DNA from 4 places in the Caballeronia sp. AZ10_KS36 genome. Region 1 is predicted to be linked to each of the others. Evidence: riboswitches for the same ligand, from Rfam matches in the RefSeq annotation. Region 1 holds a riboswitch; each other region holds the start of a gene.
What was found. A riboswitch is a leader RNA that binds a small molecule or an ion and turns the genes downstream of it on or off. The one in region 1 is predicted to bind cobalamin.
Positions count from the first base shown of each region.

Region 2: another riboswitch for cobalamin. It lies ahead of cobG (precorrin-3B synthase); the one in region 1 lies ahead of NCR35_RS04455 (TonB-dependent receptor domain-containing protein).
Region 3: another riboswitch for cobalamin. It lies ahead of NCR35_RS16990 (CbtB domain-containing protein); the one in region 1 lies ahead of NCR35_RS04455 (TonB-dependent receptor domain-containing protein).
Region 4: another riboswitch for cobalamin. It lies ahead of NCR35_RS16965 (cobalamin biosynthesis protein); the one in region 1 lies ahead of NCR35_RS04455 (TonB-dependent receptor domain-containing protein).

Region 1 covers NZ_JALQDQ010000004.1:68,299-73,698, forward strand. The annotation lists gene lgt (prolipoprotein diacylglyceryl transferase) at 1-475, shown strand, start outside; gene NCR35_RS04430 (SIMPL domain-containing protein) at 530-1,255, opposite strand; gene NCR35_RS04435 (EVE domain-containing protein) at 1,335-1,793, opposite strand; RNA gene ssrS (6S RNA) at 1,885-2,067, opposite strand; gene NCR35_RS04445 (cell division protein ZapA) at 2,186-2,500, opposite strand; gene NCR35_RS04450 (ATPase) at 2,497-2,886, opposite strand; cobalamin riboswitch at 3,126-3,420, shown strand; gene NCR35_RS04455 (TonB-dependent receptor domain-containing protein) at 3,506-5,377, shown strand.
Region 2 covers NZ_JALQDQ010000025.1:323,214-328,613, reverse strand. The annotation lists gene cobJ (precorrin-3B C(17)-methyltransferase) at 1-611, opposite strand, end outside; gene NCR35_RS16935 (precorrin-2 C(20)-methyltransferase) at 608-1,333, opposite strand; gene NCR35_RS16930 (precorrin-8X methylmutase) at 1,333-1,959, opposite strand; gene cobG (precorrin-3B synthase) at 1,952-3,166, opposite strand; cobalamin riboswitch at 3,309-3,496, opposite strand; gene cbiE (precorrin-6y C5,15-methyltransferase (decarboxylating) subunit CbiE) at 3,581-4,789, shown strand; gene NCR35_RS16915 (cobalt-precorrin-5B (C(1))-methyltransferase) at 4,808-5,400, shown strand, end outside.
Region 3 covers NZ_JALQDQ010000025.1:339,127-344,526, reverse strand. The annotation lists gene ppk2 (polyphosphate kinase 2) at 1-828, opposite strand, end outside; gene lhpI (bifunctional Delta(1)-pyrroline-2-carboxylate/Delta(1)-piperideine-2-carboxylate reductase) at 1,053-1,994, shown strand; gene NCR35_RS17010 (hypothetical protein) at 2,077-2,394, shown strand; gene hmuQ (heme-degrading protein HmuQ) at 2,509-2,823, opposite strand; gene NCR35_RS17000 (DUF1428 domain-containing protein) at 2,863-3,234, opposite strand; gene NCR35_RS16995 (histidine phosphatase family protein) at 3,307-3,882, opposite strand; cobalamin riboswitch at 3,910-4,032, shown strand; gene NCR35_RS16990 (CbtB domain-containing protein) at 4,064-4,300, shown strand; gene NCR35_RS16985 (CbtA family protein) at 4,310-5,083, shown strand; gene NCR35_RS16980 (DUF1289 domain-containing protein) at 5,080-5,310, opposite strand; gene NCR35_RS16975 (cobyrinic acid a,c-diamide synthase CobB) at 5,307-5,400, opposite strand, start outside.
Region 4 covers NZ_JALQDQ010000025.1:333,440-338,839, forward strand. The annotation lists gene cobN (cobaltochelatase subunit CobN) at 1-1,652, opposite strand, end outside; gene cobW (cobalamin biosynthesis protein CobW) at 1,657-2,736, opposite strand; cobalamin riboswitch at 2,874-3,120, opposite strand; cobalamin riboswitch at 3,173-3,421, shown strand; gene NCR35_RS16965 (cobalamin biosynthesis protein) at 3,508-3,867, shown strand; gene cobO (cob(I)yrinic acid a,c-diamide adenosyltransferase) at 3,876-4,478, shown strand; gene NCR35_RS16975 (cobyrinic acid a,c-diamide synthase CobB) at 4,483-5,400, shown strand, end outside.

The DNA of each region.
Region 1 (5,400 bases):
GCGTCTCGGCAACTTCATCAACGGCGAACTATGGGGCCGCGTGACGGACCCTGCCGCGCCCTGGGCGATGCTGTTCCAGAACTCGACGAACGACGACGCCATCTGGCTCGCGAAGACTCCGCAGCTCGACGCCAAGTGGCATCTGACGGAAATCTTCCAGCGTTTTCACATGCTGCCGCGCCATCCGTCGCAGTTGTATGAGATCGCGCTGGAAGGCATCGTGTTGTTCATCGTGATCTGGACGTTCTCGCGCAAGCCGCGTCCGGTCGGCGCCATCTCCGCGCTCTTTCTGATCGGCTATGGACTCGCGCGCTTCACGGTGGAATTCGCCCGCGAACCGGACGACTATCTCGGCCTGCTCGCGCTCGGCCTCTCGATGGGCCAGTGGCTTTCGCTGCCGATGATCGTCGCCGGCGTCATCATGATGGTGTGGGCCTACAAGCGGCATCGTCGCGTGGCGGCGAACGCGGCGTGATGTCGCGCGGGGCCGCGCTTGCGGTCCCGCTTGGGTTCGCTTGACCTCGCTCGATCAGCGGCCCATCTGCACGGAGCCGGACACATCGACGGTCACGGTCGTCGTGCCGGCTTCGAGCGCCATCGGCGCGGCCATCTTGGCGTCGGCGCCCACGGCGCGCGACTGCATCATCATCACCGGGCGAGGCGCCGCGCCGCTATGTCCGACGTTCACCTCGCGAATCGAATAGCTGCTGTAGCCGAACGCCTGCGAAGCGGCTTGCGCCTGCTTGCGGAACGAATCGATAGCCTGCGTCGAGAGCTTCTGCTCCGCGGCGCGCTGCGCTTCCGGCGACAGCGAGAACGTGACGTTGCCGACCTGCATCGACGAACTCATCTTGCCCGCGAGCTTCGAGGCCGCCGCGAAGTCGTGCGATTCGAGCACGACCTCCGTGCGCCCGCGCCATGCGGAAATCTTGCCGTCGCGGTCGGTCGACGGATACACGGTGAACGAGCCGCTCTTCGCGGTGACGCCATCCACACCCTTCGCTTCACGCAGTGCGGCTTCGGCGCGCTGATTGAGCGTCGCGGTGAGCGATGACGGATCGGCGGCCTCCTGCTCGTAAAAGAGCGTGATGGTGACGACATCCTGCGGCACTTGCGCGCTCGCCTGCGCCGAAAGCGAGAGCACGCCCGCGGGCTGCGGATTGGCGATGACCGTCTGCGCGGCGGCCGAGGCGGAATAGGCGAGAGTGGCGCTCGACATCGCGAGGGCGAGGGCGGCGGCGGTTTTCTTGTTCATCATCGAAGGGCTCCAACGCAAGGCGTCGCGTGATTCGCGACCGCACTTAGGCGTCCGCCTCCAGCCCTTAGTTCCTGCTCTAGACGAGGCGTTCGGTAATAAAGCGCCACTCGTCCTCGGTGACAGGCGTGATCGACAGACGGTTGCCGCGCGCGAGCACTTGCATGCCGGCGAGTTCCGCGTGCTCGCGAAGCTCGGCGAGCGCAATGAGCCGCGTCTTCTTCACGAAGCTCACATCCACGAGCATCCAGCGCGGCGTGTCCTGCTTGGATTTGGGATCGTAGTAGGCGCTTTCGGGATCGAACTGCGTGGGATCGGGATACGCCGTCGAGCAGACCTTCGCGATTCCCGCGATACCCGGCTCGGGGCAGCTCGAATGGTAGAAGAGCACGCCGTCGCCGATCTGCATCTGGTCGCGCATGAAGTTGCGCGCCTGATAGTTGCGCACGCCGGTCCACGGCAGCGTCTTCTTGGGCGCGTGCGCGAGATGATCGATGCTCGCTTCGTCCGGTTCGGACTTCATCAGCCAGTAGCGCATGATTTCGGCGTGAAGGAGTGTGCGTGCGGTTTTGGGCGATGCAAATGAAAACGGCACCGGTAAGAACCGATGCCGTTCGTGCTTCGTAAATAAGGTCCCCGCCTCAGCCGCTAGGCCGGCATCCTGAACCTGGGTTCAAGATTGGTCGCGGTAAGCAACACTTCGGGTACATCAGACAGAGTGACGCGCGCGCCCGTGCTGCAACGTTCCGCAACCGTGCCAATGTAGCATTGGTTCAAGGAATATATGACCTTGGCGTACCAGGCAGGGAGACCTCACTGTACACCAAACGTTTGGTCCTTGCAGCCCTTGCCTGCGTTTCTCGCGGTATCTTTTTTTGATGGATATCGCGACGCTGATTAGATCAGCGCATGAGCGTCAGCGCGCTTCGCTCAGTGCGCCTCATATTGCGCAATGACCGCGCCGAGCTGCTCGTTCATCGAATGCATGGTGCGGCGGATTTCCTCGGCCGGGAACGCTTCGCCGTGGCGCACGCTTTCCTGCAGCTTGAGCAATTCGGACGCCAGGGAAAGCGCGGCCATTACCGCGATGCGGTCCGTGCCGCGCACGCTGCTTGCGTTGCGGACCTTGTTCATTTCGGCATCGACGCGGGCCACGGCTTCGCGCAGCGCGGCTTCGGTTTCCGGCGAGCACGCGAGGCGATACTGCTGGCCGAGAATGGATACTTCGATCTGCGTGGTCGTCATGCCTTCTCTCCTTGATGATGCTCGCCGTGCACTTCTTCCGCGTGCGCATGTTCGTGCTGCGCTTCGCGCGACGCGCTGGCTTCGGCGTTCAGAAGATCGAGCTGATTGTCGCTCTCGGCATGATGCGCTTTGCCGCGCGGCAGCTTTTCGAGGATCGCGTTGAGGCGCACTTGCGCGTCGTCGATCTTCGCGGACAGCGAATCGCGTTCGCCTTGCAGCGCGTCGCGCTCCTGGCGAACCTGCGCGAGTTCGGCCTGAACGCTGGCGTAATCGGCGCGCAGCTGTTCCATTTGTGCTTCGAGCGCGAGACGCGCCTGATTGTGGCGCTCGCTGATCTTGATCAGCCGGCCGATGTTCCCTGACAGTGATTCGAGTTCGTTGAGCATGTGCTGCGTCCTCTAAAGACCTGGCATTTTAGCGCGGTTCAAAGGCGCTTCCGATAATTGTCTCGTTTCGAGACGTAACAACACGCGATCTTGCGCGCATCGCCGCGTATTCATGTGTGGAATGGCCGCGCGTGACGCACCCGGATGCGCGGCTGACGACGCTCGCTCGTCGCTTGCTCGTCGCTCGGACCTCGCGATGAGGCGCCCCGCGCCTTCTTGACGGCCCTTATGCGCGCTCCTACACTTGCCGCACTTTTGGTGCTCGCGCCGCCTTTCTTGCGGCGCAGTCAAACGGGAAACAGGAAGCGTCGTCTCGCCTCGCGCGGCTCGCCAACCTGTGCTGCCCCCGCAACGGTAAGCGACCGCAACGCAAGTTGCAAGTCGTCCCACGCGCGTTTCTTCTCGTTGCTCCGTGGTCGTTTGTCATCGGAGACGCGACTGCAAGAAACGTGTCGGCGCCACTGCGCTTCGAAGCGCGGGAAGGCGGGACGATGCGTCGCCAGCCCGGATACCGGCCAATCGTCCAGCGCGCCGATGCTTTGCAATACGGCGCGTGCGTCGCGCACAGACCTCGCGGGGAGCGGGGCACGCGCCAGTCTCCAACGGGAACGCTTCACACATGGTCTTGCCTTCGTCCGGCCTCATTCGTCGCGCGGCGCGCGTCGTGATGTGCGCCGCCGCGAGTGCGCCGCTTGCACAGGCCGCGCACGCCGATTCCGATTCTCCGTCGCAGACACTCGCGCCCGTCGTCGTCACGGCGACGCGCAGCGCGCAACCGCTCGCCGATTCCATCCCGCAGGCGACGCTCTTCGACGCGCAAGACATCGCCGACAGCAATGCGGACGATGTGCTCGGACTCATCGCGCTCGCGCCCGGCGTGCAGATCACGCGCAACGGCGGGCCGGGCGCGACCTCGGGCGTCTTCATACGCGGCGCGTCCTCGACGCAATCGCTCGTGCTGATCGACGGCGTGCGCGTCGAATCCGTGTCTCTGGGCGCGGCGCAGTTGTCGCAATTGATGCTCGATCAGACCGGCCGCGTCGAAGTGGTCAACGGCAATGTGTCGGCGCTGTATGGATCGAACGCGATCGGCGGCGTCGTGCAGATTTTCACGAAGGAGGGCGAAGCACATCCGCCGCGCTTTCACTTCGAAGCCGAATACGGCAGCTATCACACGCAGCGCCAGTCGGCGGGCGTCGACGGCGCGCTCGATACCGATGGCCGCACGACGTTTAGCCTGAACGTGTCGCGCGAAAAGACCGACGGCTTCTCGTCGATCGATCCCGCGCTCGCGCCCGGCGCGAATCCGAACGCGAACGGTTATCTGAACGAAAGCGTCGCCGCGACGCTGCGCCACAAGTTCAGCGACAAGTGGGACGCAGGCGTGCGCTTCCTGCAATCGAACGGCGTGAACAGCTTCGACGATCCCTACGGCGTGCCGACCGATCTCAACGAATCGCATGATCGCGTGCGTTCGGCGTCGGTGTTCGCGAACGGCAAGCTCACCGACAACTGGACGACGCACTTCACCGTCGCGCAGGGGCAAGACCGCGCGAACATCGAGCACAACGGCGTCTATACGAGCCGCTTCGACTCGGAGAATCATCAGTATCTGTGGCAGAACGACTTCCGGCTCACCGAGGCGCACAAGCTCGTGTTCGGCTACGAGCATCTCGACCAGTCGCTCGATTCGGACCAGTTCAGCGCGCCCGACCGGCATGTGAACTCGGTGTTCGCGGGCTATGTCGGCCGCTTCGGTCCGAGCGAAGTGCAGGCCAACGTGCGCCGCGACCAGTATTCCGACTTCGGCGGCGCGAACAGCTACTATCTGGGCTACGCGTACAACTTCGATTCCCACTGGCGCGCGAGCGCGAGCTACGCGGCGTCGTTTCGCGCGCCGAGCTTCGACGATCTCTACTATCCGTTCAGCGGCAATCCGTCGATACAGCCGGAGCGCAGCCATTCGGCCGAGGCCGCGTTGCAGTACGCATCGGACAAGATCGGCGTGGTGCGTGTGACGGCGTTCGAGACGCGCTATTCGAATCTGATCGACTACGTGGGCGATAGCAGCGGCTTCTATACCGCGCAGAACGTGGGGCGCGCGAAGGTGCAGGGCGTCGAGGGATCGTGGGCGGGGCACGTGGGCGCAACCGACGTGCGCGCGAGCGTGACGTTCCAGAATCCCGTCGACGAGACGAATCACGAAGAGTTGACGCGTCGCGCGCGGCGCTTCGCGTCGCTGTCGGCGCATCGGTCGATCGGGCGCTGGCGCGTGGGCGGCGAGTGGATCGTGAGCGGCGCGCGCAGCGATTACGATTCGACGCTCGCGGGCTACGGCGTCGTCAATCTTTCGGCTCGGTACGACATCACGAAGTCGTGGTACGTGAATGCGCGCATCGACAACCTGTTCGACCGCAACTATGAACTGGCTTACTCGTACAACACGCCGCGTCGCGGCGCTTACGTCACGATCGGCTGGCATCCGTCGTGAGCCACGCCGCTGATGCGCGCCGT
Region 2 (5,400 bases), on a different contig from region 1:
ATCACGAGACTACGCTCATCGTTCATCACATGCGGCGTGACACGCACTGCAAGGCGCGCGTCTTCTGCGCGAGGCAAGTCGGCCTGAGCGAGCCACGGTGCATGACCTTCGATGCGCGTCGTTTCGCCCGCGAGCAAGTCGGACACGAAACGCTTGCCACGCTCCATATCCGCCAGCGCGTAGCCATCGGGCGGAGCAAGCAGGCACATGCCGAAGCGAAGTTCGCCGCTCGTCGTGATCGCGGGCGTGGCATCGAGCGCCGCGGCGATCTCGCGCGCCAGCACATTCACGCCGCTCGTGCCGCCGAGCAACGGCACCACGGCGCTGCCATCCTGCGCGACCGCGAGCACCGGCGGCTCCGCGCCCTTGTTCGTGAGACAGGGCGCGAGCGAGCGAATGACGATGCCCGCCGCACACAGCGCGACGATAGGCGTGGCTGCAAGATAGAGCGCTCGCACGTGCGCGCCGAAATCGTCGTAGGCAATATCGGCATGAGCGCGATTAGCGAGACCATGCACGAGCGAACCCGGATAACGCGCCTGAATGCGGCGCGCGACAGGAAGCGCGCTTTCGCCGAGCACGACGATCGCAATCGATGACGCCGCGTTCATGCCTGCCATTTCTTTCCCGGCACGACGAGCAGCGAGAAATAGGGCGACGCCATCGGGTCGACTTCATCGAGCGGCACGATCCGTTGATTCGCCATCGTCGCGCGCTCGACATAGAGCGCGCGCTTGTCCAGCCCCAGATCGGTGAGCACGCGACGCACCTTGTCGAAGTTGCGGCCGAGCTTCATCACGACGGCTGCATCGGATGCTTCGAGCTTGCACTTCAACTCGTCTTCCGGCAGCACGCCGGACAGCACACAAAGACTCTGATTGCGATAAACGAGCGGCACGCCGAGCACCGACACGCCGCCCAGCATCGAACATACGCCGGGCACGACATGCGCATCGAAACGTCCGGCGAGACGGTCGTGCAGATACATGTACGACCCGTAGAAGAAGGGATCGCCTTCGCAGATCACGGCCACATCGCGGCCCGCTTCGAGATGATCGGCAATGGCGAGCGCGGCTTCATCGTAGAACGCGCTGATGATCGTCTCGTAGCACAGCGGCGGTTCGAGCGCTTCGGTCGTCACCGGATACACGAGCGGCAGGCGTGTCTGCGCGTCGTCGAGATGCGCTTCGATGATGCCGAACGCGTTGCCCTTCTTGCCCTTCGCGACGAAATACGCGACCACCGGCGCGGACTTCAGAAGCCGCAGCGCTTTCACTGTGATGAGTTCGGGGTCGCCCGGACCGACGCCGAGACCATACAGGCGTCCGCTCATTATTCGTTCTCCGAAGCAAGTGCGTTGACTGCGGCGGCGGCCATCGCGCTGCCGCCGCGTCGTCCGTGTAATGCGACGAAGGGCACGCCTCGGCTGTCGGCTGCGAGCATCGCCTTCGATTCAGCCGCGCCGATAAAACCGACAGGGAAGCCGAGAATGAGCGCGGGCTTCGGCGCGCCGGCGTCGAGCATGTCGAGCAGATGAAAGAGCGCGGTGGGAGCGTTGCCTATCGCGACGACCGCGCCTTGCAGATGCGGCCGCCAGAGTTCGAGCGCAGCAGCAGAACGCGTGTTGCGCATCGCGCGGGCGCGCTCGGGAACGGACGGATCGCCGAGCGTGCAGATGATGCGGTTATCGGCCGGAAGACGCGCCTCGGTAATGCCGTGCGCGACCATGCGGGCATCGCAGAGTATCGGCGCGCCGGCTGCGAGGGCCGTGCGGCCCGCGTCGCCTGCGCCGGGAGAGAAGCGCAGATCGTCGACGATATCCACCATGCCGCACGCGTGAATCAGCCGCACGGCGAGCTTTTCGAGGTCGCGCGGAATGGCGCTCAGGTTCGCTTCGGCGCGGATCGTCGCGAACGACTGGCGATAAATCTCGGCGCCGTCGCGGATATAGTCAAGCATCGGCATGGCTCCGGGCGAGCCACGCGGCCGCCTCTTCGATGGATACGTTCGGTGCGACGAGGCGCGCGTCGACATGCAAGTCATAGCGTCCGGTCGACACCGCGATCATTGTGTTCACGACGGGATGCGCGGCGGCGCACGAGCGTTCGCAGCCGCTTATATGCACATCGTCGTGCACAGGCAGCAGCGCGGCGAGGCGGTGCGTATCAGCTTTGGTATCGGCGCGACTCTTCGCGCAGCCCGGCGAACCGGCGCACGCGATAAGACGCGCAAGCGGATGGTCTGCGCGCGTGATGAGGCCGAGCGCGTTAATGCGGTCGAGCACGTGTTCCGTATCTCGCGGCATCACGTCAGGCATGAGCACGCCTTGCCAAGGCGTCATCAAGAGCCGGCCTTGCGCGTATGTCGAAGCAAGATCGGCGAGCGCGGCGAGCGTGGCGGCGTCGAGCCGTCCCAGTTGCGTCTGCGCACCGATATACCCGTTCGCGCTGTCCGGCATCGGATGCGCGCCGAAGCGCAGCGCGTCGTTGGCAGGGGCGCGACGCCAGGCAGTGTCGATAGGATCGAACGAAAGCATCGCGAGAAAGCGCGTCACGCCGATTCGCGCGAGCAACTCACGCATGCGATGTTCGTCGTTCGAAGCGAGCGCAACGAACGCGCGCAGCGCCGCGATCACGAAGTCCACGACCTGTCCGCGCGCGATGCTGCCGAGCGCGGGTGAGTCGCTATCACTATGCGGGATCGAACCAGCGAAGCCGAACGCGTAGCGCGTGCCGTCGTCGAGCGCGGAAAGCCAGAGATCGTGCGGATGATCGAGCATCGCGAGGCGTTCGCCGCCGTCGAGTTGCAGCGCGAACTTCGGCGACAACGCGTGCAGCGCGGCATCGCCCTGCATCGCGGTGACGATGGCGGCGGCGAGGCCGCGCGTGGCGTCGTTCGCGAGCGGACTCAGCATCACGTTGCGCAAGTCGTCGCCGCCTTCAGTGTGCGGGCCGAGCCCCGCGTTCAGCGCGATATCGACGAGTTCCGCGTGGGCATCGGCGCGAATGCCGCGCAGTTGCAGATTCGCGCGATTGGTCAGCTCGATGACGCCCGAGCCGCACTTAACGGCCGCGTGCGCGACGGCATGCGCCGCGTGCGCGCGGAGTTCGCCGCCTGCAAGGCGCAGGCGCGCGAGCCCGCCGTCGCGCGCCTGCACGATGCGCATGAGGCCGGGACAAGCCGATGGCCGCGGTGTCGGAAAAGAAGCGTTCAAAAGCGTGACCGGTGCGATTCTCGCTTCGGGCGATGCCACCGGTACACCCCGCCCGGACGGCGTCGCGCGAATATTGCGTGCAAAGCGTGTATAGCGTGGAAAGCGTGAGTCGGCAGGTCTCTTGGCTGGCAGGTCTGCGCCCGCGCCGGCCTTCCCGGTATAAACCAGTGGCAGTGGAGCGCGGACTCGCTGCGTACAATTGCGGGGGCAGCCACAGTTTCGCTGTGTTCCCTGTTAGGCCCGCGGGTTGAACCGTTGGGCACCGACGTACCGATGTATTATGCCCGCTTTTATCGACCATCAGCACGCTTCGTGCCGGGTATCGTCGCATGAAGCGCGTCGCGAACCGCAAGGAGGGCACGTCTCATGTCGAGCTGGCTGACCGTGATAGGCATCGGCGAGGACGGCTGGCAGGGCCTCAGCCGCGCGGCGCGACGCGCGCTCGTCGAGGCCGGCGCGATACACGGCGGCGAGCGTCATCTCGCGCTCTTGCCTGCGCGTATAGCCGCGCGCCGCGTGCCGTGGCCGAGCCCGTTTTCTCTCGATGCCGTGCTCGCCGAGCGCACGCGCGGCACGCCTGTGTGCGTGCTCGCGAGCGGTGACCCGATGTTCTTCGGCGTCGGCGCGACGCTCGCTCGCGAGCTTGCCGTCGACGAGATGCGCGTGATTCCCGCGCCTTCGTCGCTGTCGCTCGCCGCTGCGCGTTTGCACTGGGCGTTGCAGGACGCGCGCTGCGTGTCGCTTGTCGGGCGGCCCGTTGCCTCGCTGCTTGCGCATGTGTTTCGCGGCGAGCGCCTGCTGGTCCTGAGCGCGGACGGCGCGACGCCCGCTGCGATCGCTTCGCTCTTGACGGCGCATGGATTCGGCCCGAGCCGCATGACGGTCTTCGAGCATCTCGGCGGCGCGAACGAACGCCGTATCGACGAGCGCGCGGACGACTGGCGCGAGCCGTTCGTGGCGTCGCTCAATCTCGTGGCCATCGAATGCCGCACGCATGCGGGCCATGCCGGTCCGCCGCTCACACCCGGCCTGCCCGACGACGCCTATCGTCACGACGGCCAGTTGACCAAGCGCGATGTGCGTGCCGTCACGCTCGCGCGCCTCGCGCCGCAGCCGCGCGAACTGCTGTGGGACGTGGGCGCGGGCTGCGGGTCGATCGGCATCGAATGGATGCGCGCGCATGTGTCCTGCCGTGCCATTGCCATCGAAGCGAACGAGGGCCGGCAGCGTCTGATCGAACATAACCGCGATGCGCTCGGCGTGCCCGCGCTTCAGCTCGTCAAGGGCGAGGCGCCCGCCGCGCTCGCGGGCCTTCCCGCGCCCGACGTCGTGTTCATCGGCGGCGGCGTGACCGTGCCGGGCGTGCTCGATACGTGCTGGTCGCGGCTGCGTCAGGGCGGGCGGCTGATCGCGAACGCGGTCACGCTGCAAAGCGAAGCCGCGCTCGTCGACTGGCGCGCGCGGCATGGCGGTGAACTCGTGCGCATCGGCGTGGCGCATGCGGAGCCGCTCGGCGGCTTCGATACCTGGCGGCAAGCGTTGCCCATCACGCTGCTCTGCGCGAGCAAGCCTTGACCGCATTCGACGCTCATCATGCGTGACGAGACACCGGAACAACCCGCGCCGCTCAGAAGCGGCTACACGACCGGAAGCTGCGCGACCGCGACGAGCCTCGCAGCCGCGCGTCTGTTGCTAACCGGGCAGGCGAGCGATCGCGCGGAGATCGTGTTGCCCAAGGGCCAGCGCGTCACGATGAAGCTCGAGTTCTGCCGCCTGGTCGACGGCATGCGCGATGCAGCGGAAGCGGGCGTCATCAAGGATGCAGGCGACGATCCTGACGTGACGCACGGCGCGCTCGTGTTTGCGCGCGTGCGTCTCTCGGCGGATACGGGCGTGCGCTTTCACGCCGGGCCGGGCGTGGGCACGGTGACGCGGGCGGGCCTGGCGCTCGCCATCGGCGAGCCGGCCATCAATCCCGTGCCGCGCAGGATGATGACCGAGCATCTTCTCGCGCTCGCGCCACTCGCGGACTATGCGGGCGGCTTCGATGTGACGATAGGCGTCGAGCATGGCGAAGCGCTCGCGCAAAAGACGATGAACCCGCGGCTCGGCATCGTGGGCGGTTTGTCGATACTCGGCACCACGGGCATCGTCCGGCCGTTTTCGTGTTCGGCGTATATCGCCTC
Region 3 (5,400 bases), on a different contig from region 1:
CTCGGGCAGCGTGATTGGCGGGTGTTCTATCTCGTGATACGGCACCTGGCTCAACAGGTGATGAATGCAGTTGAGGCGCGCGCGCTTTTTGTCGACAGCCTGCACGACCCACCACGGCGCTTCGGGAATATGCGAGCGTTGCAGCATGACTTCCTTCGCGGCCGTATACGCTTCCCAGCGACGGCGGCTCTCCAGGTCCATCGGACTCAGCTTCCACTGCTTGAGCGGATCTTCGATTCGCGCCTGAAAGCGCACTTCCTGTTCGTCGTCGGTGATCGAGAACCAGTACTTGATGATCTGGATGCCGCTACGCACGAGCATCTTCTCGAACTCCGGCACCGAGCGAAAGAATTCCTCATACTCTTCGTCGGTGCAGAAGTGCATCACGCGCTCGACGCCCGCGCGGTTGTACCAGCTTCGGTCGAACAGCACGATCTCGCCGCCCGCCGGCAAGTGCGAGACATATCGCTGAAAGTACCATTGCGTGCGCTCGCGATTGTTGGGCGCGGGGAGGGCGGCGACGCGGCAGACACGCGGATTGAGCCGCTGCGTGATGCGTTTGATCGCGCCGCCCTTGCCGGCGGCATCGCGCCCCTCGAAGATCACGACAAGCCGGTGACCGGTATGGACCACCCAGTCCTGTAGCTTCACCAATTCGCCCTGTAGCCGGAACAACTCGCGGAAATAAGTCTTGCGAAGCTGCCGCTCTTCGTCCGAGAACGCCGCTTCGCCATCGAGGAAGCGATCGTCGATCTCCATCTCGAACTCTTCGTCGTAGCTGTCGATCAGGTCAGCGTGAAAGCGGCGCTGCTTGTCCGTCGTGGTCATTGAATGCTCCATGTGCGTGCTGTGGCCTGCTTCTTGGGCGCAGTGTTCGGCCGGCGCTGAACGCCCGATGGTGACGTTCCCGCATGGCAGTCGTGTGACACCGCCTTCCGCGTCATTCATTGTATGAAGCCGCGCGCTTTATGACACGAGCAGCGCGGCCCTTAGAATGGTCGAGCGTTTGATGGCATCACGATGGCACACCCATTCCAGAGGCGAACCGCACGATGATCGACACAGCTGGCGCAATTCCCTTTTTCGACGCGACGCAAACCGCACGCCTTCTGCCTTACGACCGCTTGGCGGATACGCTCGCCGCGACCATGCTCGATTATGCAGCCGGCCGCATAGCGAGTCCCGAGCGGATGGTGGTCCCGCTCGCGCACGGCGGAGTGATGCTCTCGATGCCCGCAACGGCCGCCGATATCGCGATGCACAAGCTCGTGAACGTGTGCCCGGGCAATGGCGCACGCGGCCTGCCGACGATTCACGGTCAGGTCACCGCTTTCGACGCCACGACAGGCGTGCCCCAGTTCATGCTCGACGGTCCCACGGTCACCGGTCGCCGAACGGCCGCAGTCTCCATGCTCGCGATACGCGCGCTGGCCGCCGATGTTCCGCGCGAAGTGCTCGTGATTGGCACCGGAAAGCAGGCGGCGTCGCATGTGGAAGCGCTTGCGAGCCTGTATCCGGAAGCGCGCCTCTACATTCTCGGCTCGCGTGCGGGGCGCGCGAGTGTTTTCTGCGCGGACCACGCCGAGCTTTCGCCGAACCTGGTCCCGCTCGAAGGTCCGGCGATACCGGACTCTATCGACGTGGTGATCACCACGACGACCAGCAAGACGCCGGTGTATTCGCTTGCGGCCAGCGCGGCGCGACTCGTGATAGGCGTAGGCGCTTTCACCGCCGATGCCGCTGAAATCGCCGCCTCGACGATTCATGCCAGCGCCTTGTTCGTCGACGATCTCGCAGGCGCGCGTCACGAAGCGGGCGATTTCATCCTCGCCGGAATCGACTGGAACACGGTGCGGCCGCTCGCGACGGCGCTTGCATCGCACGAAAGACCCGACATTCCGGTGGTGTTCAAGTCGGTCGGATGCGCGGCGTGGGACCTCGCAGCCTGCCGTGTCGCGAGGGTGGTCTTGTCGGACCAGAGCCAAGCCGCGTGACAGGTGGAACAACCTTTGCTGTAAGTTTGCTCGATGACGATTGCGCGACGGCGCTCAAGCACTCCAGCGAATGAACAGACCAATGAACAGTCGAATCGACACCGACCGGGCAGCATGGCCGGCATACCGAACCGCCGATACCAACGACCTCGCGGTTTCGCGGGCACCGGCGCCTTCGGCCCAAGGGCGCGCCGCGCCGCCCGCCGCTTATTTCATCTCCGTCCTCGAGATGGCGACCGGCGAGCAGTTGGGCAACGAGGAGCGCGTGCGCGCCGTCGCCATGCTGGAAAGCGAATTCGGTGCTGGACGGCCGCGCACACTCAAAGAGGCGGTGCGCATTTGCGCCGCCGCCATCGACTCGTCCACTTTGCAGCGCATGGCGCGCGGAGCCAAGGCCTGATTCGAAGCGCCCAAATCGAAGCGCCCAAATCGAAGCGCCCAAATCGAAGCGCCCAAGCGGTCATAGCGGACGCTCTTTAAGCACATTCTTTCATCAACGTGTAAAAGAAACGTGCTACTTGACGGTCTGAATGACTTCGAAGCCTTCGAATTCAGGGTGCCCGAGATAGAGCTGGCGCGTCTCGCCGCCTGCGTTGCGATGCGCGGCGCGAAAGGCGTCGGACCGCGTCCAGTCTTCGAACGCCGCCCGATTCGCCCAGATCGTGTGGCTCGAATAAAGGACGTGATCGTCCTTGGCCGGGCCCTTTAGCAAATGAAATTCGACGAAGCCGGGGACATCCCTGAGATGCGTGTCGCGGCTCGTCCATAGGCGCTCGAAGTCCGCTTCTGCGCCGGGCACGATCTTGAAGCGATTCATGGCGATATACATGTCGATACTTTCCTTTGTGGTGAGTCAACAAACGAAGGTTTAAGGGCGCGCCAGTTCGACTATCGTCGCAAATCCGCCGAAGAACATGCGCTTCGCGTCGAACGGCGGCTCGCCTTGCTCCATCATCGCCTTCAGGCGCGGGTCGTTCATGACCTTGGCGTTGACTGCGTCGCGCTGCTCGCGGGATTCATACAGTATCCACGAGAATGCAATCGTTTCACCTTCTCTCAATTGCACGCTCTGCGGAAATGAAGTGACTTCCCCTGGCTTGACGTCGTCGGCAATGCTTTCGACGAATTGCAGTGCGCCATGCTCAAGCCAGATCTTGCCTGCCTGCTCGGCCATGACGCGATACGCGTCGATCTTGTCGGTGGGAACAGGTACGACGAATCCATCCACATAGTGCGCCATGTGAGCCTCCTTGAGCCATATCGACAGCGTCATGCCGTCAATTGCATTGGAGCTTGAGCCGCACGACGAAGTTCAGGCCACGGTCCAGACGCCGCACCGTCGGTCATAGTCGAGCGATATGGACGACAGGGGCGCGAAGTCCATCGCAAAGATGGATTCGAGCGGGTCGCCTCGCACATGCGCCAATGCGGCTTTGATGACGATGGCATGCGTGACGATCAGGCAGCGTTCGATGCGGGCATCGTCACGCACAAGAGTTGCAAGCGCGCTCGCAATGCGTTCGGAAAGCATGGCAATACTCTCGCCGCCGTGCGGCCGCGCGGCGACATTCGAAAGCCATGCGCTCATGCCTTCAGGCTCTTTTTCGGCGATGGCGCGTATCGCATGCCCGCGCCAGCGGCCGTAGTCGATATCGTTGAATGCGTCGTTCGTTTCGACGGTGCTTGCTATGCATGCGGCAGTCGCGCGCGCAGCGGCCGCGGGACTTGCAATCACGCGGCCGTCGAAGCGTGCGAAGCGCTGCGCAAGAGCCGCGCGTTCATCGCATGCAGGCGGCTCGTCGCCCGTCGGAAAGCGGGCGGTTTTCATCGCGTGCGTGGCGGCGTGGCAGAGAAGCGTGACGTTCAATGATTGAGGCAATGGGCGCATCGTTGCTTTACTTTGCCCGCAATCGTCCTAGAATGGCAAGCTTGCAGTGTGAGGAAGCCGGTGCAAGCCCGGCACGGTCGCGCCACTGTAAGCGGCTTTCGTGAAAACGACGGTCCGCGAGTCAGACCCCGCTGCAAGCTCTTTCGTCTATTGGGACGCGCTTTTCCCTCGGAGAAAATCAATGAATGTCGCTCACGCGCCGGTCTATGCCGCCGCTCCTGTTTCGCCCGCCCTCGATGCGCCGGTGCCTATTCCGGTACGTGAAGTCTTGCCTTGGGCCGTGTTCATCGGCCTGATCCTTTTGATCGCCATTTATTTCGTCGGTGCGGAGCAGGGCGCGACGTCCATCTTCTCCGGCATGGTCGTTCACGAATTCGTGCATGACGGCCGGCACCTGCTCGGCTTTCCCTGCCACTAAGGGCGCGTCATGATTCGCAGTTTGTTGATACGCGGCATGATCGCGGGTCTCGTCGCGGGCGTGCTCGGCTTCGGTTTTGCGAAGCTGGTCGGTGAGCCGTTCGTTGCACAGGCCATCGCGTTCGAAGGAGAACATGCGCATGGACATGACCATCACGAAGCCACGACTCATTCACACGATCACGAAGGCGGCGACGGCGACGAAGAACTGGTGAGCCGGGACACGCAGGCCGGTGTCGGCCTCTTTACCGGCGTCGCGGTATTCGGCACTGCGCTCGGCGGCATTTTCTCGCTCGTCTTTGCGCTTGCTTATGGGCGGCTCGGCGCATTGCGTGCGCGCGGCACATCGGCGTTGCTGGCGATGTTCGGCTTCTTGAGCGTGGCGGTCGTGCCGTTCCTCAAGTATCCACCGAACCCGCCTTCGGTCGGCAACGCGGCGACGATCGGTCCGCGCACCGCATTGTTCTTCGGCATGTTGGCCATCTCGATCGCGGCAGCGGTGATCGCCGTCGCGCTGCAAAGGCGGCTGCGCGTGCGGCGGGGCGAGTGGAACGCAACGATGATTGCAGGCGCTTTCTACATCGCGTCGATGCTGCTCGTGCAGTTCGCGCTGCCGCGTATCGAAGAAGTGCCGGCAGGCTTCTCGGCGTCGTTGCTCTGGAACTTTCGCGTCGCGGCCATCGGTGTTCAGGTCATCATCTGGACGACGCTCGGGCTCGTGTTCGGCGCGCTCGCTGCTCGCGAACTCGAGCGGCCCGCATTGCGGAAAGTGGCGACCGTCTAAGCGTTTTCTCGCGATAACGCTGCTTGCCTTGCGGGCAATTCATCCAGTAGCGCGAGTTTCGCCGCATCGTCCATCGAGCGGAACGACTTGATCTCTTCGCGGCTCCGGAAGCATCCCGCGCACAGACCATGCGCGGGATCGAGCTTGCATACGCCCGTGCACGGCGAACCAACCGGCTCTTGCGACTTCGCGCGCGCAATAGTGAAGGCGAGGTCGACGATCGTCATAGCGATTCGCCGCGAAAGAGCGCCGCGGCGGCGGCCGGATTCGATGGCCAATACGCGTGCATATACGTGGCCGTGATCGGACCGTGGCGA
Region 4 (5,400 bases), on a different contig from region 1:
ACATGCACGAGCGCATCCGCGTTAAAGCGCATGCGCAGCCAGAAGTAGAACGCGAGATACGAATGCGGCGGAACGAGTTCGGCATCGTGGTAGCTCGCATAGTCGTTGCGTTCGCGCGACCGCGACGGTTGAATGCCGACGAACACTTCGCCGCAGCGATAGCCCGCGATCATGAAGCGCCCGCGCCTCAATGTCGGATCGTCTTCCGGTGCGCCCCACGTCTTTTCCAGCGCGGCGCGTGCATCTGCGGGCAACGCGCGATAAGCGTCGAGATAGTCGTCGAGCGAGAGGCTTTGCAACGCCGGCCGCATGTCGCGAACCACGGGATCGTTCGTCACGCCTTGCGTCAATGCGGCGATAAGCGCGTCGCCGTTCTCCGGCAATTCGCCCACGCGATAGCCTTCGCGTGCGAGCGTCGACAGGATGCCGACCGCGGATGCCGGCGTATCGAGCCCCACGCCGTTGCCGATGCGCCCTTCGCTCGCCGGATAGTTGGCGAGCACGAGCGCGATGCGCTTCTCGTGGTTGGGCGTATGCCGCAGCTTGCACCAGCGGCGGCTCAACTCCGCGACGAAGCGCACGCGTTCGGCATCGGCCTGATAACGCACCACGTCAACTTGCGTCTGCGCGCAGTGATACGCGAGTCCCTTGAAGCTGACCGCGCGCGTGATGATGCGGCCATCGACCTCGGGCAGCGCGACATGCATCGCTACATCGCGCGAATTGAGGCCGTGGTTGTCCTTTTCCCAGTCTTCGCGATTGCCGCCGCTCAATATCACTTGCAGCACGGGCGCATCGCCCGCGATGTCGAAGTCTTCGCTTTCGCCGATCACGCTGGCTGCGAACGCAGTCGTGTTCAATACGAGCGATGCGCGATGCTCCATGCATAAACGCGCGATCACTTCGCGGCTCACGCTTTCCTTCAGCGAAGCGATCGCAATCGGCAGCGGATTCAGCCCTTCCTTTTCGAGGGCTTCGATGAGCGCATCGAATACAGCGGTGTTGCCCGCTTGCAGATGCGCGCGATAAAACAGAATCGCGACGACGGGCGCGCCGTCGGTCCAGCGCGCGCGCCAGTCGTCGATTGCGGCGATGTCGTGCTCGGGATGATAGATGGCTACGGCAGGCAGCGGACGCGGCGCTTGCGGCGCGCGGCCGAAGCCGAATGCGTGATAACCGACTGCGCGCAAAAATTCTTCGGCATTGCCTGCGCCGCCTTCGCGCAGATAGCGCGACAACTCCCGGCAGAACGCGGCATCCGCGGTACTCTTGCTGATCAGGTTCGGGTCTTCGGTGAGATCGCCCGAGAACATGGCAAGCATCTGCTTCTCGCGCTCGGCGAGCGCCACGATTCGCTCGATGCCATAAGGCCAGTACGATTCACCGCCGAGATGATCGAGGATGACGACGCGCGCATGACGCAATACATCGTCGACATAGAAATCGACCGATGCGGGCTGGCGCAGAAACGATTGATTCGCGAGCCGCACTTCGGGAAAGCCCGGCTCAAGACGCGGAAACACGCTTGCAAGCAGCGCGAGCGTGGTATCGGCCGAACTCAGTACGACGATCGGTGCGCGCGTCTGCTCGATACGCATGACGCCTGCCGCGTCATCGACAAAACCTCCCGGCGTCGTGCGTAACAAATGCATTGCGTCAGGCCTGCGCGAGCGCGTTCGCCAGCGCCGCGTTCAACGCTGTTTGCAGGGTTTGACGATCGAGGTCTTCTCCGATCAGCACGAAGCGGCTCGCGGCTTCCCCTTCGTTCCAGCGCCGGTCGAAATAGCTGTCGAAGCGCCGGCCCACGCCTTGCACCACGAGACGCATGCCCGCGCCCGGCAGCGCGGCGAATCCTTTCACGCGATAGATCGTGTGGCTCTCCACAAGCGCCTGCAACGCGGCAATGGCCTGTTCGCGTGATTCGACTTGTGCTTCGACTACGACCGAATCGAATTCGTCATGGTGATGATCCACGTGGCCTTCGTCGTCGGCAGAACCGTGATGATCGTGGCGAAGATGAATGCTGTCCTCGGACGCGGACTGCAGACCGAGCAGCGCATGCAGATCCAGCTTGCCCATTTGCGCGGGCACGACCTTCACTTGCGGCGGAATCTCGGGCCGCACCAGCGCTTCCACGCGGCGCAGTGCGTCGACGTCCATGAGGTCCGTCTTGTTGACGATCACGAGATCAGCCGAGGACAGTTGATCTTCGAATAGCTCGTGCAGCGGCGATTCGTGATCGAGATTCGGGTCGGCCTTGCGTTGCGCATCGACCGCTGCGGGATTCGCGGCGAACTGTCCGCTTGCGGCGGCAGGACCGTCGACCACCGTGATGACGGCATCCACCGTGAACGCATTCTTGATCGACGGCCAGTTGAATGCCTGCACGAGCGGCTTCGGCAACGCGAGGCCCGAGGTCTCGATCAACACATGGTCGATGCGCTCGCGGCGTTCGAGCAACTGCTCCATCACCGGATAAAACTCTTCCTGCACCGTGCAACACAGGCACCCGTTAGCGAGTTCATAGAGATTGCGCTCCGAGGACCCGGCTTCGTCGTCGCAACCGATGCCGCAACCCTTCAGGATTTCCCCGTCTATACCGAGTTCGCCGAACTCATTCACGATGACAGCAAGGCGCAAGCCCTGCGCATTCGACATGATGTGGCGCATCAAGGTGGTCTTGCCGCTGCCGAGAAAGCCGGTCACGACCGTGACGGGTATCTTGCGGGTTTGCATCGTCGCTCCGTGGCTCGTGTATGCATGCGTCGTGCATGCGTCGTGCGTGCGTCGCGCGAGCAAGGTATCGCCGGCGAGATCTGCGGGAAAAAGCGCACGACTGATGGATCATGGGACATGCCGCATCCCCGCGGCGTGGGCCCTGCGAAGTTCTGGCCGGTATCCGGGCTTGGGACCTCGTCGCGCAGCCTTCCTGCCGTGCACCGACAGTGGCTTCGTGCGCAACGCGCGATATCCTAATAGCGATACCGCCGGTCTCTTACCGTTGCGGGGGCAGCGCAGGTTGGCGCGTCCGTTCGCATAATGGACGATGCGCTTCCTGCTTCCCGTTTAACTGCGTGCGAAAGAAGCTCGCACGCGGGCACCAGAACTGCGTGAAGTCTAGGCTCCCCGCGAGGGAGCGTCAAGGAATCCGGCGCTGAAACCGGTGCATGTGGTATCGTTGGCGCGCGACTGGTGCTCGCGCGTTCACACGAAACGCGCAGTTAAACGGGAAACAGAAAGCGGCGTCTTCACATGCATGCAAGCGCTCGCCAACCTGTGCTGTCCCCGCAACGGTACGCGACCGGCGGTATCGGCTCGCACGATATCGCGCATGGCGCAAACGGCCACTGCCCGTTCACGGTGGGAAGGCTGCGCGATGAAGGCCGCAAGCCCGGATACCGGCCATCGCTGGGGACGAAGCGCATCTCGCTGTCATGATGCCTTCGCCGAACGCCGCCATCCGCGAGGGACGCATGGGCGGCGCAAGCATTTCCGTCCATTCGTTCGATGATACTTCCTTGCGGGAGCCTGCGCCATCTTGCCGTCGGCATCGGCTGCAAACGCGGCGTAAGCGCCGATGCGATAGAAGCGGCCGTCCTTCGTGCGCTTCAAGCAGCGGAACTCACGTTCGCGCACATCGCGGTGGTCGCGAGCATCGACATCAAACACGACGAAGCCGGCTTGCGTGTCTTCTGCGAGCGTCATGCGCTGCCATTGCGTTTCTATCGCGCAGACCAGCTCGCGCACATGCCCGCCGACGGTGTATGCGAGCCTAGCGCGCTGCTCGCGAGCGAGGGCGGAGAGCTTGTTGTGCCGAAGATGATCGACGGTCATGTGACCGTCGCCATAGCAACGAAGAAAGCCTGAAAGAGCCCATGAAAACCGATACGGAATCACATCTGCGCGTGACGCAGCGTCGCAAGGAAGGCCACGAAAAGAAGCAGGCCGCCGCCGATCACGAGAAGGGTCTCTTGATCGTCAACACAGGCAATGGCAAGGGCAAGACGACGGCGGCATTCGGCATGGCCGTGCGCGTGCTCGGGCACGGCATGAAGCTCGGCGTCGTTCAGTTCATCAAAGGCGCGCTGCATACGTCAGAGCGCGATTTCCTGAGCGCGGTCGCCAATTGCGATTTCGTGACGATGGGCGACGGCTATACCTGGAACACGCAAAACCGCGAGGCCGACATGGCGACCGCGCGCAAAGGCTGGAACGAAGCGCGGCGCATGATCGAAAGCGGCGAATATCAGATGGTCGTGCTCGACGAGCTCAACACCGTGCTCAAGTACGAGTACTTGCCGCTCGACGAAGTGCTCGATGTGTTGAAGGCGCGTCCTGCGATGCTGCATGTGGTCGTGACGGGCCGTCATGCGCCGGATGCGCTCGTCGAACTGGCGGACCTCGTCACGGAAATGCGGCTCGTGAAGCATCCGTATCGCGAGCAGGGCGTCAAGGCTCAACGTGGCGTCGAGTACTGAGCTCATGCCGTCCTGCCCCGCACTCTTCATCGGCGCGAGCGCGTCGCATCAAGGCAAGACCACGGTGACGGCCGCGCTGGCGCGTCATCATGCGCGGCGTGGCCTGCGCGTGCGCGTATTCAAGACCGGCCCCGATTTTCTCGATCCGATGATCCTGGAACGCGCATGCGGATCGCCCGTCTATTCGCTGCATCTGTCGATGGTCGGTCTCGACGCATGCCGCGCATTGCTCGCAGAGGCCGCGCGCGAAGCCGATCTGATTCTGATCGAAGGCGTCATGGGTCTCTTCGACGGCACGCCGAGCAGCGCCGACCTCGCCGCCGCGTTCAATGTGCCGGTGCTCGCCGTGATCGGCGCACATGGCATGGCGCAGACCTTCGGCGCAGTGGCGTTCGGACTGGCGCGTTATCGCGCAGACGTGCCGTTCCATGGCGTGCTCGCCAATCGCGTTGCATCGGCGCGGCATGCGCAGATGTTGGCCGAAGCCATTCCGGATGGGCTGCGCTATTGCGGGCATCTGTCGAATACAGAGGACATCGCACTGCCCGAGCGTCATCTCGGCTTGACGCAAGCGCAAGAAGTGGCGGGACTGGATGCGCGTCTGGATCGCGCCGCCGATGCCATTGCCGCTACCGCGCTCGCGGACCTCCCGCCGCCTGTGCACTTCGAGGACGCGAAGCCCGAAGCGCCGCCGCGTTTGCTCGACGGTTTGCATATCGCCGTGGCACGCGATGCCGCGTTTTCATTCGTCTATCCGGCCAATATCGACTTGCTGCACGCAATGGGCGCGCGCGTGAGCACCTTTTCGCCACTCGCCGATGAACCCGTGCCAGCCGATGCCGACGCGCTCTATCTTCCCGGCGGGTATCCGGAACTGCATGCGGCTACGCTTGCCGTGAACCTGCGCACGCGGGCATCCATG